Regions from separate parts of the Streptomonospora salina genome, predicted to be linked through region 2. Evidence: predicted binding sites of a transcription regulator. Region 2 holds the regulator's gene; the other holds the start of a gene.

What was found. Region 2 encodes LexA, which represses DNA repair genes until DNA is damaged. Its sites were predicted from a motif close to TCGAACANNTGTTCGA; they were not measured.
Region 1: HNR25_RS19860 (DUF6504 family protein) is a predicted target of LexA. The motif match lies at 4,232-4,247, and genes of this name have one in related genera.

Annotation. Positions count from the first base shown of each region.
Region 1 covers NZ_JACHLY010000001.1:4,382,286-4,389,311, reverse strand. Annotated here, with positions in the region: gene HNR25_RS19875 (GNAT family N-acetyltransferase) at 1-364, shown strand, start outside; gene cobO (cob(I)yrinic acid a,c-diamide adenosyltransferase) at 443-1,045, opposite strand; gene HNR25_RS19865 (putative cobaltochelatase) at 1,128-3,284, opposite strand; cobalamin riboswitch at 3,341-3,470, opposite strand; gene HNR25_RS19860 (DUF6504 family protein) at 3,892-4,161, opposite strand; gene HNR25_RS19855 (serine/threonine-protein kinase) at 4,418-6,757, shown strand; gene HNR25_RS19850 (quinone oxidoreductase family protein) at 6,864-7,026, shown strand, end outside.
Region 2 covers NZ_JACHLY010000001.1:4,528,500-4,535,525, forward strand. Annotated here, with positions in the region: gene HNR25_RS20510 (hypothetical protein) at 38-913, shown strand; gene HNR25_RS20515 (alpha/beta hydrolase family protein) at 999-2,084, opposite strand; gene lexA (transcriptional repressor LexA) at 2,415-3,032, opposite strand; gene HNR25_RS25465 (LysM peptidoglycan-binding domain-containing protein) at 3,521-4,192, shown strand; gene nrdR (transcriptional regulator NrdR) at 4,965-5,471, shown strand; gene HNR25_RS20535 (vitamin B12-dependent ribonucleotide reductase) at 5,582-7,026, shown strand, end outside.

The DNA of each region.
Region 1 (7,026 bases), 150 kb from region 2:
GGCCGTGGACACGGCGACCGGCGCCTACCTGGGGGCGATCGGCCTCAACCGCACCGCGTGGCGCGCCCGCTGCACCGAAATCGGCTACTGGCTGTGCGCGTGGGCGCGCGGCCGCGGCCTGGCGACCGAGGCGGTGGTGGCCGTGTCCCGGTGGGCGCTGGTCGAGCAGGGATTGCAGCGCGTGGAGCTGAAGGCGGCCGTCGGCAACGCCGCGTCGCGGCGCGTGGCCGAGAAAGCCGGGTTCGCCTACGAAGGCACCGAACGCAACGCCATGCCGCTGCACGAGGGCCGCACCGGCCTGGCGACCTACAGCCTCATCCCGGGCGACCTGCACGGCGCCGAAGCGGATACCACCGCGCGCTAGGCGCCGCTGCGTTCGCCGGGGGTGCCCCTGGACCCGCCTCCGGGCCCGGCGCGGTTCCGGGACACCCCGACGGCGCCGTCACCACTCGATGCCGCGCTGGCCCTTCTGCCCGGCGTCCATGGGGTGCTTGATCTTGGTCATCTCGGTGACGAGATCGGCGGCCCCGGTCAGGCGGGGGTCGGCATCGCGTCCGGTCACGATGACGTGCTGCTGTCCGCCGCGCCGGGACAGGGTCTCGACGACGTCGTCGACGTCGACCCAGCCCCACTTCATCGGGTAGGTGAACTCGTCGAGGACGTAGAGCCGGTAGGTCTCGGCGGCCAGGTCGCGTTTGATCTGGGCCCATCCTTCGGCCGCGTCGGCCGCGTGGTCCTGCTCGGTGCCCGACCGCTGGATCCACGACCAGCCCTCGCCCATCTTGTTCCAGTCGACCCGGCCGCCCTCGCCGGTCTCGCCGAGCACGCTGAGCGCGCGCTCCTCACCGATGCGCCACTTCGCCGACTTGACGAACTGGAACACGCCGATGTCCCAGCCCTGCGCCCAGCCGCGGGTGGCCAGCCCGAACGCGGCCGTCGACTTCCCCTTGCCCGGCCCCGTGTGCACGACCAGCAGCGGGCGGTTGCGGCGCTGGCGCGTGGTCAGCCCGTCTTCGGGCACGTAGTCGGGTTTGCCCTGCGGCATGTGTGTCCCCTCGGTTCTACAGGTGTGTTGAGAGATCGGCCGGGTGGGTGCGGAGGCGCGGCCGGCGGCGGCCGGCCCGCGCTCACGCCGCGCTGCGGGTCGAGCGCACCAGGCCGCTGAGCGCGTCGGCGCCCAGCTCTTCCAGGCGGACCGCTTCGGCCTCCATCCCGGCCGCCAGGCGCGACGCGAGCCCCAGGCGCACCGGCCCGGACTCGCAGTCGACCACGACTCCGTGGACCCCGCGTGCGCCGATGCGCGCACCGGCGCGCAGCGCCTCGTCCAGCCCGCCGCGCGTAGCGCGCCCGTCGGTCACCACCACCAGCAGGGGGCGGCGACTGGGGTCGCGCAACCGTTCGACGCGCAGCACCTCCGCCGACCGCGCCAGCCCCGCCGCCAGCGGGGTACGCCCGCCGGTGCGCAGCTCGTGCAGGCGCCGCGCGCCGGCCTCCACCGAGGAGGTCGGCGGCAGCTCCACCTGGGCGCCGGTGCCCCGGAACGTGACCAGGCCGACTTTGTCGCGCCGCTGGTAGGCGTCGGTCAGCAGGCTCAGCACCGCGCCTTTGACGGCGCGCATCCGCTCCCGGGCGGCCATGGAGCCGCTGGCGTCCACGCAGAACAGCACGAGGTTGCCTTCGCGGCCTTCGCGCACGGTCTCGCGCAGGTCGCCCGACCGCACGAGCAGTCCCGGGCCGGCGCGGCCGCGGGCGCGCTGGTGGGGCGCCGCCGCGCGCAGGGTCGCCGTCAGGTGCAGGCCCCGCACCGACGCGCGCGGCACCCGCGCGCCGGAGGTGCGGCCGTAGGGGGTCTCGGCGCGCGAGCGGCGGCCGGGTGCGCCCTCGCCGACACCGCTAAGGCTGAACAGGCGGGGGCGGTAGGTGTCGCCGGCCTCCGACCGGCTCCCCTGGCCGGGGTCCTGCGGGCGGGGCGGCGACTGCTCGTCGCCCGATCCGGTGTCGTCCTCGGCCCCCGGCCCGGACCCGGCGGGCCGTTCGGGGCCGGACGGATCATGGTCGCCGTCGCCGGGCTCGGGGCGGTCCCGCTCCGGCCCGCCGCCGGTGTCCGTGTCGGACGATTCCTCCGGCGGCGCGCTCGAATCGGGGCCGTCGGCCCCACCGCCGCCATCGCTGCCGCCATCGCTGCCGTCGTCGCTGCCGCCGTCGTCCCCGCCGCCGGGGTCGCCGTCGGAGCCGTCCGGCTCACCCGGGTCTTTTGGGTCCGCATCACCCGCCTGATCCAGGGCCTCCTGGAGCCGGTCCTCGTCGAGGTCGGGCGCGTCGAAGGGATCGCGCCTGCGCCGGTGCGGCAGAGCCAGGCGGGCGGCGTCGCGCACGTCGTCGGCGGTGACTTCGCCGTGGTCGTGCCAGGCGGCCAGGGCCATGGCGGCCTGGGCGGTGACGATGTCGGCGCGCAGGCCGTCGACGTCGAAAGCGGCGCAGACGGCGGTGACCTGGCGCAGCGCGGAGTCGGTCAGCGCAACCCCGGGCAGGCGCTTGCGAGCGGCGCGGATGCGGCCGGCCAGCTCCGCCTCGTCGTCGGCGTAGCCCGCGGCGAAGCCCTCGGGGTCGGCCTCGAACGCGAGCCGGCGCCGCACGACGTCGGCGCGCAACTGCGGGTCGCGGGTGGCGGCCACCTCCACGGTCAGGCCGAACCGGTCCAGCAGTTGCGGACGCAGCTCGCCCTCCTCGGGGTTCATCGTCCCCACGAGCAGGAACCGCGCGGCGTGGCGCACCGAGACCCCCTCGCGCTCGACGTGGGAGGTGCCCATGGCGGCGGCGTCCAGCAGCAGGTCGACCAGGTGGTCGTGCAGCAGGTTGACTTCGTCGACGTAGAGGACGCCGCGGTGGGCCTCGGCGAGCAGACCGGGTTCGAAGGCCTTGACGCCTTCGGTGAGGGCCCGTTCGATGTCCAGCGAGCCCACCAGCCGGTCTTCGCTGGCGCCCACCGGAAGCTCCACCAGCTTCGCCTCGCGCTCGGCGGGCACCGCGGAGTCGCTGTGGGGACCGTCGGGGCACTGGGGGTCGGGGGCGGCGGGGTCGCAGCCGAACCGGCAGTCCTGGACCACGTCGAGGTCGGGCAGCAGCGACGCGAGCGCGCGCACGACGGTCGACTTGGCGGTGCCCTTCTCACCGCGCACCAGGACGCCGCCGACGTCCGGCGAGACGGCGTTGATCAGCAGCGCGAGTTTCAGGTCGTCCATTCCGACGACCGCGCTGAACGGGTAGCGAGCAGGAGCGCTCACGCAGGTCAGTCCTTCCTCGGGAATCCGCGCCCATAGGGGTCGTGCCCGGTGCCGCGCAGTCTCCTGGCTTCCGGATCACCGCTCGCCCGCCGCCTTCCCACCGGACGACGTCCGGCAGTGGCGCTCGTTGCGGGCCGCTCCCCGGTCACAGTGGCGGGACCGCCCCGGATTCGCACCGGGTTCCTGCGTGCTGGGGGCTCGACCGCAGGGTGTGCGGCCGGATCCGCCCAGCGCCGGCACCGCTCCCAAGAGTCTCATACCGCCCCCGGACCGTCCCCACCGCGTCGGCCGGTGCGCACCGCACCCTGCCTCCCCGGCGCGATCCGCCCGCCGCCGCGCGCTTGGGGGGTCGACACCGCGCCGGTCCCCCTCCCGCTGGACCGTGCGCGCGACCGGCTCGAACCCGGCCTGGCCGGCGGCATCGCGGAGGGCCGCACACTCGCCGGCTCCGACGCAGCCCGCGCCGAGGCCGAGCGCACCCGCATCGTCCACCGGGTGCGGGAGATCGGCCGGGAGTTCGAGCAGGCGACCGGGTACCGCGGGCGGCGGCCGGATGCGGACACCGGGCGCCGGTTCGGTTCCGGTACCGGACCGGCGCCCGGCCGGATCAGTCCCAGACGCGGGCCAGCAGCCACGCGTCGGAGGCGGAGTCGTGCTGGAGTTCGTACACCCCCCGGGCACGGGTCGATCCCGCCTCGACCCGCCAATGGGCGCGCTGGGGCAAGTTGCCCCGGGTCGCGCGCGACCAGTCGGAGCGCAGGGTGATCCAGTGGTCGACGACGTGGCGGACGTTGTAGACGCGGCGGTCCCATACGAAGCGCACCGGCCGTCCTTCGCGCTCGGTGACGGCGACCGGCACACCGTAGACGTGGCCCACTGGCGACACTCCCCTCAGCTGCGGCCTCCCGCGGGAGGCTCCGGCCTGCGGGGAAGGACAGACCCTGGATTCGAACACGTGTTCTAACGATAGCCGATATCCGGAGTATGCGGAACCCGGATGCGGCGCGGCCTGTCTAAAATCGACATGCACCCGCCCCAAGCTCGACGAAGCCCGGCAATCGGCTCCGACACGCCCGCTCCGGGCGTCTGTACGCTATGACGCGAATTCCCCCTGGCCTAAGGAACTCAGCACTGTGACGGACAACGGGCACGAGCGCGCCAAACCCCTGCGCACCGGCGACCCCCAGGAGCTCGGCGACTACCGCATCGAGGGCAGACTGGGGCGGGGCGGCATGGGCACCGTCTACCTGGCCCGCGACTCCGCCGACCGGCAGGTCGCCGTCAAGCTGATCCACCCCGACTTGACCGACGACTCCGACTTCCGCCGCCGGTTCGCGCGCGAAGTCGAATCCGCCCGCAAAGTCGCCCGGTTCTCCACCGCCGGCGTCCTCGACGCCCGCCTCGACGGCGATCCGCTGTTCATCGTCTCGGAGTACGTTCCCGGCCCCAACCTGGCCCAGTCCGTCACCGCCGACGGCCCCATGGCCGGGGGAACGCTGGAGAGCCTCGCCCTGGGGGTCGCGGCGGCGCTGACCGCCATCCACCGCGCCGGCGTCGTCCACCGCGACCTCAAACCCGGAAATGTGCTGCTCTCGGCGGTGGGCCCCAAGGTGATCGACTTCGGTATCGCCCGGGCCATGGACGACGAGAGCGCGGTCACCCGCTCCAGCCAGCTGATGGGCACACCCTCCTACCTGGCGCCCGAGCTGATCGCCGGCGGCGAGATCACCCCGGCCTCCGACATCTTCTCCTGGGGCTGCCTCGTCGCCTATGCCGGCACCGGCAAGGCGCCGTTCGACGCGCAGACGGTCCCCGCGGTGCTGCACCTCATCAGTTCCGGCGAGGCCGACCTGGAAGGCCTGGACGCGCAGCTGACCGGCCTGATCCGCAGCGCACTGGACAAGGACCCGCGCAACCGGCCCACCGCGCAGCAGCTGATGACCATGCTGGTGGGCCAGGACGACCCGGCCGAAGCGGAGGCGATCGCCGGCGACACGGTGGTCGAGTCCTGGACACCGCCGTCCACCGCGGCGGCCGCGGGCGCGGCCGGCGGGGCGCCGACCGGCGCCGCCGCGGCGGAAGCCGCCGACGGCGCGGAGCCCGGTTCCGGATCCGGGAACGGCGGGGACGCGGCCGCTCCCGGAACCGACGCGGTCCCGACCGAACCGGCCCCCCACCCGCAGCAGCCCGACACCGCATCCCCGGCACCGGCCACCCGGCCCTACCCCCAGGAGGACGGTCCCGCGTCGGGTCCGCAGGCCCCGTACGGGCCCGGGTCCGCCGGCGGACCCGGGCCGCAGCCGCCTCCGCCCGGTCCGCAGTGGCAGCCGCCGCACGGCCCCCCGCCGGGCGCCGAGGCGGGATACGCGCCGCCCGGCGGCTTCCCCCCGGCCGGACCACAGCAGCAGCCCTACGGCCACCCGTCCGGCCCCCAGCCCCAGTACGGCCCGTCGGGACCGCAGGCCCCGCCCGGCCCCCCGGGACCGCAGGGGCCGCAGCCGGGTCCCCGGCAGCAGCCCTACGGGCCGGGACCGGTCTCGCCGCCCTACGGGCAGCCGGCCGCGGGCTACGGCGGCCCCGCGACGCCCGGCGGTCCGGGCGGTCCGGGCGGCGGGGGCACTCCCGGCGGCCCCGCGCCCCGCAGGAGGCGCCGCACCGGCATGCTCCTGGGCGCCGCGGCGACCGTGCTGGTACTGGTGGCGGGCGGTGTGATCGGCTCCGCACTGCTACTCGGCGGCGGGCCGCCCGACGGCACCCTCGTCTACCAGGACGACTTCGCCACCAACGGCTGGGACGTCGACGAGTACGAATCCGACGACGAGTACCTGGAGCGGGCCTACCACCCCGACCACGGGCTGATCCTGCGCATCTCCGAGACCAACGACTTCGGGGGCACCATCGGCGACACCCCGCCCTACGAGGGCGAATTCCCCGAAGCCGCCCGGGTCGAAGCCGACGTCGAAGTGCTCGCCGGCCCCGACTACAGCGAGTTCGGTGTCTGGTGCCACCTCCAGGAGGCCGACGACGAGGACGAGAGCACCTCCTACGAGGCGCTGGTCCGGTTCGACGGCGGCGGCGCCGAACTCCGGCGCGACGGCGGCCCCGCCGGGGAGGCGGCGCTGGCCTCGACCGACGAGGTCGACGGCTACGTCCCGCGGCCGGAGGACTCCTCCCCCTTGGAGGACGGCGACGACGCGGATCCCGTCCTCAACACGGTGACGCTGACCTGCGAACCCGACGAGGACGCCGGGACCATGGACCTCGACCTGTGGGTCAACGGCGAACACGCGCTCGAAGCCGTCGACCCCGACCCGCTGCCCGACGACGCGACCGAGGAGCGGCCGCGCAGGACGGGGATCCGGCTCAAGCGCACCGGCAGCGAAGAGGACACGCCGATGGTCGGGTTCCACCGCTTCGAGCTCCAGCGCCTCGGCGGCCCGGAAACCGGAGGCACGGCGGCCGACACCGCCTGAGGACCGGGGCGGCCGAGGGCGGTGTTCGCGACCTAGCCTGGTCCTGTGCAGGCCGGCAGCACCTGCACGGACAAGCCCCATGACGCAGCACTCAGAGAGGTCAGGCATGCGCGCCATCGTCATCGAAGAGCAGGGCGGCCCCGAGGCCATGCGCCTCGCCGACATCGACACACCCGATCCGGGGGCCGGCGAGGTGCTGGTCGACGTCGACGCCCGCGGCGTCAACTTCATCGACGTCTACCAGCGCAGCGGCGCCTACTCGGTGCCCA
Region 2 (7,026 bases):
CACCGCAGGCGGTGCCCGCCGGGATCCGGGTAGTAGCGTGGCCGACCGCGCTTTCCGCGCCGGGGTGCGCACCGGCGCCGAGTACCACCAGGACAGGGAGACACCCATGCCCCAGCACCGTTCGGACGGTCCCGGCCCGGGGCCGGACGAATCGCCCGGGGGATCCGACGCCGGGCCGCCGGGGGAGAACGCGGACGGGCACGAGGCACCGAGGGAGCGGCCGTCGGCGCCGTTCGACGTCGGAGGGGCGCGGCGGCCCGTGCCGCTCGACGCCATGCCGCCCGACCCCGTCCCCGCGAAACCGGCGAACAACCGCGGATGCGCGGTCGCAGCCGTCACCGCGGCCGCGGTCGTGATGCTGCTCGTGGTCGGCGCGGGGGCGTGGGCGATCGTGGCGCTCGCAGCGCCGGACGGCGACTACGAGGCGGCCCCCGACTGCTCGGTGGCCCCGGACGAGGTCCTGGACGGCCTCGTACCCGCGCGCGAGACGGAGCTGAACCAGCGGATCGAGGATTTCGACCCCGAGCGCCGCGACGGCTACGAATGCCGCTGGGCCACCTCGCAGACTGCCGCCCAGGTGCCCGCCGCCGCCCGCTTGGTCCTCGTCCGCCACGCCGGCGCCGACGGCACCCCGGGGACGGAGGCCGCCTCCGCCGCGCTGCGCGCGGCGGTGGAGGGCAAGGACGCCGACAGCGTCGCCGGCATCGGCGACGAGGCCGAAGCCTGGAACGAGACGGTGCGCGGCTTCGACTGGGGCTGTGTAGCGGTGCGGATGTCGAACCTGTACGCCATGTCCTGCCACACCGCCGCCGTCGACTACCAGGCCGGCTCCTCCGTCCCCGACGACGTGGCGCTGTCCAACGCCGAGTCGCTGGCCCGTTCCGTCACCGAGGAGATCGGGTCGGGCGGCTGAAGCCGAGCCTCGGAGAGCCGGGCCCGCGGCCGGTTCCCGGCTCCCGCACGGCGGGCGCCTCCGGGGGAGTTCTCCGGAGGACGCGTCACAGGTCGGCCTGCGACTCCAGGAACCGGTCCAGAGCGGGTTGCACGTCGGGGGAGAAGCGGCGGTCGGCGTCGAGGACCGCGGCGCCGGGCGCGTCGCTGTACATTCGGAACACGTGGTCGGCGCCGTCGAGGTCGACGCGCCGGGCGCCGGGCAGGCCGGTCATGAGGCGGTCGACGGCGGCGGCGGTGATCTGGGAGTCCTCCGTGCCGCGCAGCACCAGTGCGGCGGTCTGCGGAGGCAGGTCGCGGGCCAGTTCCACCGGGTCCATGGTGTCGATCCTGCGCAGGAACGGTACGAACTCGGGGGCCAGGATCCGGTTCACCTCCGATGCCAGGTGCAGCCCGTCCAGGTCCTCGCCGTCGCGGATCCGGGCGATGCCGTAGCGCAGGTCGGACAGGGTCTCCTCGGCCCGCCCGAAGTCCATGGATCCGGCGGCCTCGGCCTGGCGGACCTGCTCGGTGATCTGCCGGTCGACGGTGTCGAGGTAGCGCCGGCCGGGCGGGGCGGCGAGGACGAGCGCCCGGGGCGGATGCGCGTCGACGATCGTGTGTGCGTTCAGCGCGAACAGCGCCCCTTCGCTGTGGCCCACCACCATCAGCCGGGACGGGTCGACCTCGGGCCGGTCGGCGAGGTGGGCGTAGGCGTCGGCGAACTCCTCGGCGAAGACGTCGTAGCCGACCGTCGCGTCGTCGTCGCGTGCGGCCATGCCCGTCTTGCCGCTGCCGAGTTTGTCGTAGCGCAGTGACGCCACCCCGGAGTCGGCCAGTACGCGCGCGAAGTTCTCGTTGGTTCCCGCGTCGGGCCGGGCCGGGTTGTCGCCGTCGCGGTCGGTGGGGCCGCTTCCGGAGACGATCAGCGCGGCGGGCAGGTCCGTGCCGCCGCCGGGCGGCAGCGCGAAGGTGCCGTGGAGGGTGTCGGGTCCGCTCTCGAATGTCACAGGGAGCTGCTGCGGGCGGACGCCCGGCGGTTCGGGGGCGGTCCCGGAGCCGCCGGATCCGTCGCCGGGGGCGCAGCCGGCGGCGAGCAGGACTGTCAGGAGCACGGACGGGGCGGTGGCGCGAAGGGCGGCGCGGACGGGCATGGTCCCACCGTAGTGGCCGGGTCCGCCCCGGGCTGTGGCCGGCGCGGTCGGCGGCGGCCGCGCCGGGGACCTTCGTGCCCGCGGGACCGGGACGCCTCGGCCCGTACACGCTGTGCTGCCGAACCGGTGGCGGCACCGGCCTTTGGTCCCTGGCGCTTCTGCCGCGTTGTGGTCTAGCGCGCCGCGTGTCCAGGCGGCGAAGCGCCGCCGGACGGATCGGGAGCGGGATAACCGTTGAATTCCGAAAACGTGTCGGGCCCGTGATCAGTAAGCCGGATCACGGGCCCGTGCCGAAGCGATTCGAATTCGTTACCGGACGCCGCCGGTGCCTCACACGCGTCGCAGAACGGTGACGACCTTGCCGAGAATGGTGGCGTCGTCACCGAGAATCGGCGTGTAGTCGTCGTTGCGCGGCAGCAGCCACACATGGCCGTCGTCGCGTTTGAAGGTCTTGACCGTGGCCTCGTCGTCCAGCAGTGCAGCGACGATGTCGCCGTTGTCGGCGTCGGGCTGCTGGCGGACGACGACCAGGTCGCCGTCGGTGATGGCGGCATCGACCATCGAGTCGCCGACCACGTTCAGCATGAACAGCCGGCCCTCGCCCACGAGCTGCTTGGGGAGGGTGAGCACGTCCTCGATGGACTCCTCGGCCAGGATCGGGCCGCCGGCGGCGATGCGTCCGACGACCGGAACCGCCGTGGCCCGGGATTCGTCGGCCTCGGGGGTCTCCTCCAAGTGGTCCCACGAGCGGACCGGAGCCTGTCCCGGAATGCGGATTTCGACCGCGCGTGGGCGGTTCTGATCGCGATAGAGATAGCCTTTGCGTTGCAACACCTTCAATTGGTGCGCCACACTGGACGGGCTCGATAGCCCCACCGCGTCGCCGATCTCCCGGATCGACGGTGGATACCCGCGCTGCCGCACGTAACGGTGGATGCAGTTCAACACGCTCTGCTGGCGGGCGGTAAGCTTCGGTGCTCCCTCGGCGCCGTCAGCGGAGTCCTGCGGATCCGCGGGTGGAGCGGCAGTGGACCGGAGTGCGGTGACGGACCCCCCGCCCGCGTGAGGTTCCTGGGTTCCGTGGTTCTCCTCCGGCACGGCCGGCCTCCTCGGGGGTCGGTTGTTCTGGATGCGGCTATCGGTGCAGGCGTCAGGCGGATCCCCCCGACACGTGGGACCGGCCCGTCGATCGATCTTCGCCAGCGGTAGCGCGCGTGCGACCACGTCGAGTGGCAGCGCCGATACCGCAGCGAAACATGTCCAACGCTACTGCGTGCACACGGCAATATCAAACAAACGTTCGAGATGGTGCTGAAAATTTCGCGCGGATGCGGTAGGAATCGAACGTTAGTTCTAATGGACTGGCGTACGAAGGTGAGGGCTGTGTGGCCATGACTCTGTCTGCGTCTCGATCCGCCGCTGCATTCGAATCCCCCGTGGACTGGCCGGACGCACCGGCTCCCGACTCTGCCGCCCGGCCCGGCCGCCGCGGCCGCCGCTCCCGGCTGTGGGTGGTGCCGGCCCAGGCGCCGCCGCCGGCCGACGAGTCCGCCCGCCTCGGCGGAGCGGCAGCGGCCGACACGATCCCGGGCGCGCACAACGGTGCGCTGTTCGACTGGGAGCGGCAGCTTCCGGAGTGGAGCTGCGCCGAATCCGCGGCCGAAGCCGCGGCCGTACCCGCCCAGCCGGCTCCGGACCGCTCCCGGCGACGGCCGGTGCATCCGGACCCCGAGCCCGCCCGGGCGTCCCGCGCCCCGGCCACGGCGCTGGCCGCCGCCGTTCGGGTCTGGAGCGACCGCCTCACCCGCCGCGGGCGCATCGTCGTGGGCACCGCCGCCTCGGTGCTGGCCACCGCCGCGCTGGTGGCGCTGGCCACGGCCGCCGCCACCGCCGGCGCCGCCGCATCCGGCGCGGCCCCCGAATCCGCTCTGCGCGAGGAACCCCCCTCCACCGTCGTCGTCCGCGACGGCGACACGCTCTGGGACATCGCCGAGCGCGTGCGACCCGGCGACGACCCCCGCAGCACCGTGCACAGGATCGTGCGGGTGAACGGTCTCGGCGAGTCCGAGCTCGAACCGGGCCAGGAGCTGGAGATGCCGGACTTCTGACCGGACCCGTACCGGGACCGCCGGCGAACCGGTCGCGCCGGGACAGCCCTGTCGGCCGCCGGCCGAATTCGGGCGCCGCTGTACCGGCGCCGCGGCAGCTGCGCCGGTGCCGCCCTGGAGATATCCCACCGCGCTCTCCACAGCGGCGGTGACGGGTCCCGATGCGCCGTACACGCGCCCCGCGGCCCCGGCCGGGCTCCGGCGTGTACGCGCCCGAGCGGGCGGCGCGGGCGAGTAAGGTACCGACCGGTCGCCGCCGCGTCCGGTGCCGGGAATCCGCCCGGTGCGCCGCCGGTGTGCGCGTCCGCCCCCTTCCCGCCGCCGGCGCGGCCTCTCCGGGCCGGCCCCGCCGCCCCGGAGAGGCCCCGGGCGACCGGATTCCGTGTTCGCGGTCGGCCGTGCTCGGGATGTGGGTCTGGGCACAGGAGTCCGGTCCGGCGGGCGGGAACGCAGGCGGCACGCCCGGCCGCTGCGCGTTTCGCGGGGCCGGTGACCTGCACGGCTTTCCCGCAGCCCGCATAAGGGGCTTGCGTAGTGGGTACGCCGGTCGTAAGTTGACCACAACATCTAGTGCTTGCCTTGGAACACGCAGCCTAGAAATTGTGCTTTAGTGGGTACCTGATCTCCCGTCGCCCCCGCACCGCGGGCGGTTCCGACGGGGGCGGCCACCTCCGCCGTGACGGCGCATCCCGCACATCCGCGGGCGGCGCCGTGCGCTCGCGGACGCCGTGGCCGGAACGAGCCGAACCGATCACGGGGGAGGGACGCCGGCATGCACTGCCCGTTCTGCCGTCACCCGGACACCCGGGTGATCGACAGCCGGTCCACCGAAGACGGTTCGGCCATCCGGCGCCGGAGGTCCTGCCCGCAGTGCGAGCGCCGATTCACCACGCAGGAGACGGTCCTGCTGATGGTGTGCAAGCGCTCGGGCGTGACCGAGCCGTTCTCCCGCACCAAGATCGTCGCCGGGGTGCGACGCGCCTGCCAGGGGCGGCCGGTCACCGAGGACGCGCTGGCGCAGCTGGGCCAGCAGGTCGAGGAGGAGATCCGGTCCCGGGGTGCGGCCGAGGTCCCCGCCCACGAGATCGGGCTGGCGATACTGGGCCCGCTGCGCGAGCTGGACGAGGTGACCTACCTGCACTTCGCCTCGGTCTACCGCGGATTCGAGTCGCTGGCCGACTTCGAGACCGAGATCGCCGAACTGCGGGCGGGGCGGGAGCGCCACGGAGCGCCGTCGGCGCAACCGGAGCAGCCGGCCGAGGCCGACACCGAAGACTGAGAAGACGAGGACCGGGCCGCCGCGGGCGGCCCGGCGAGCACGACGCACCGCATCCAACCGGGTGGAGCGGTGCCTGATCCGGGTACGCGACGAGGAGCAGGGGGAGCGACATGACGGAGACCGCTAGCGGGGCGGCTCGCAAAGGCAAAGACCGGCGCAAGGGGCTGAAGATGGAGCGCATCTTCACGCAGCCGGGCGTCCACCCCTATGACGCGGTCGAGTGGGAGCGCCGGGACGTCGTCATGACCAATTGGCGCGACGGCACGGTCAACTTCGAGCAGCGCGGCGTGGAGTTCCCCGCCGGCTGGACGATGAACGCCACCCAGATCGTCGCCAGCAAGTACTTCCGGGGCGCGATGGGCACCCCCGAGCGCGAGTGGAGCCTCAAACAGCTCGTCGACCGGGTCGCCGGCACCTATACCGGCACCGGAGTGGCCGAGGGCTACTTCGCCTCCGACGAAGACGCCGAGATCTTCGACCACGAGCTCAAGCACGCCCTGATCAACCAGTACTTCAGCTTCAACTCCCCGGTGTGGTTCAACGTCGGCACCTCCTCCAGCCAGCAGGTCTCCGCGTGTTTCATCCTCTCCGTGGACGACACCATGGAGTCGATCCTGGACTGGTACAAGGAAGAGGGGATCATCTTCAAGGGCGGCTCCGGCGCGGGGGTCAACCTCTCGCGGATCCGCTCCAGCAGCGAGCTGCTGACCTCCGGCGGCACCGCCTCCGGTCCGGTTTCGTTCATGCGCGGAGCCGACGCCTCGGCCGGCACCATCAAGTCCGGCGGCGCCACCCGCCGTGCCGCCAAGATGGTCGTGCTCGACGTCGACCACCCCGACATCCGGGAGTTCGTCGAGACCAAGTCGCGTGAGGAGCGCAAGATCCGCGCTCTGCGCGACGCCGGGTTCGACGTCGACCTGGGCGGCGACGACATGTTCAGCGTTCAATACCAGAACGCCAACAACTCCGTCCGGGTGTCCGACGCCTTCATGCGCGCCGTGGACTCCGGCTCCGACTTCGGCCTGACCTCGCGCACCACCGGCGAGGCCGTGGTCACCGTCGACGCCAGGGAGCTGTTCAACGGGATGGCCCGGGCCGCCTGGGAATGCGCCGACCCCGGGGTGCAGTACGACGACACCATCAACGACTGGCACACGACGCCCGAAAGCGGACGTATCAGTGCGAGTAACCCGTGCTCGGAGTACGTCCACCTCGACAACTCCTCCTGCAACCTGGCGTCGATCAACCTGCTGAAGTTCCTCGACGAGAACGACACCTTCGACGTCGACAACTTCGTGAAGCTGACCGAGCTGGTCATCACCGCGATGGACATCTCCATCAGCTTCGCCGACTTCCCCACCGAGAAGATCGGCGAGACCACGCGGGCCTTCCGCCAGTTGGGCATCGGATACGCCAACCTCGGCGCGCTGCTCATGGCCACCGGCCACGCCTACGACTCCGACGGCGGCCGCGCCGTCGCGGGGGCCATCACCTCGCTCATGACCGGCACCGCCTACAAGCGCAGCGCCGAGATGGCCGGCGTGGTCGGCCCGTA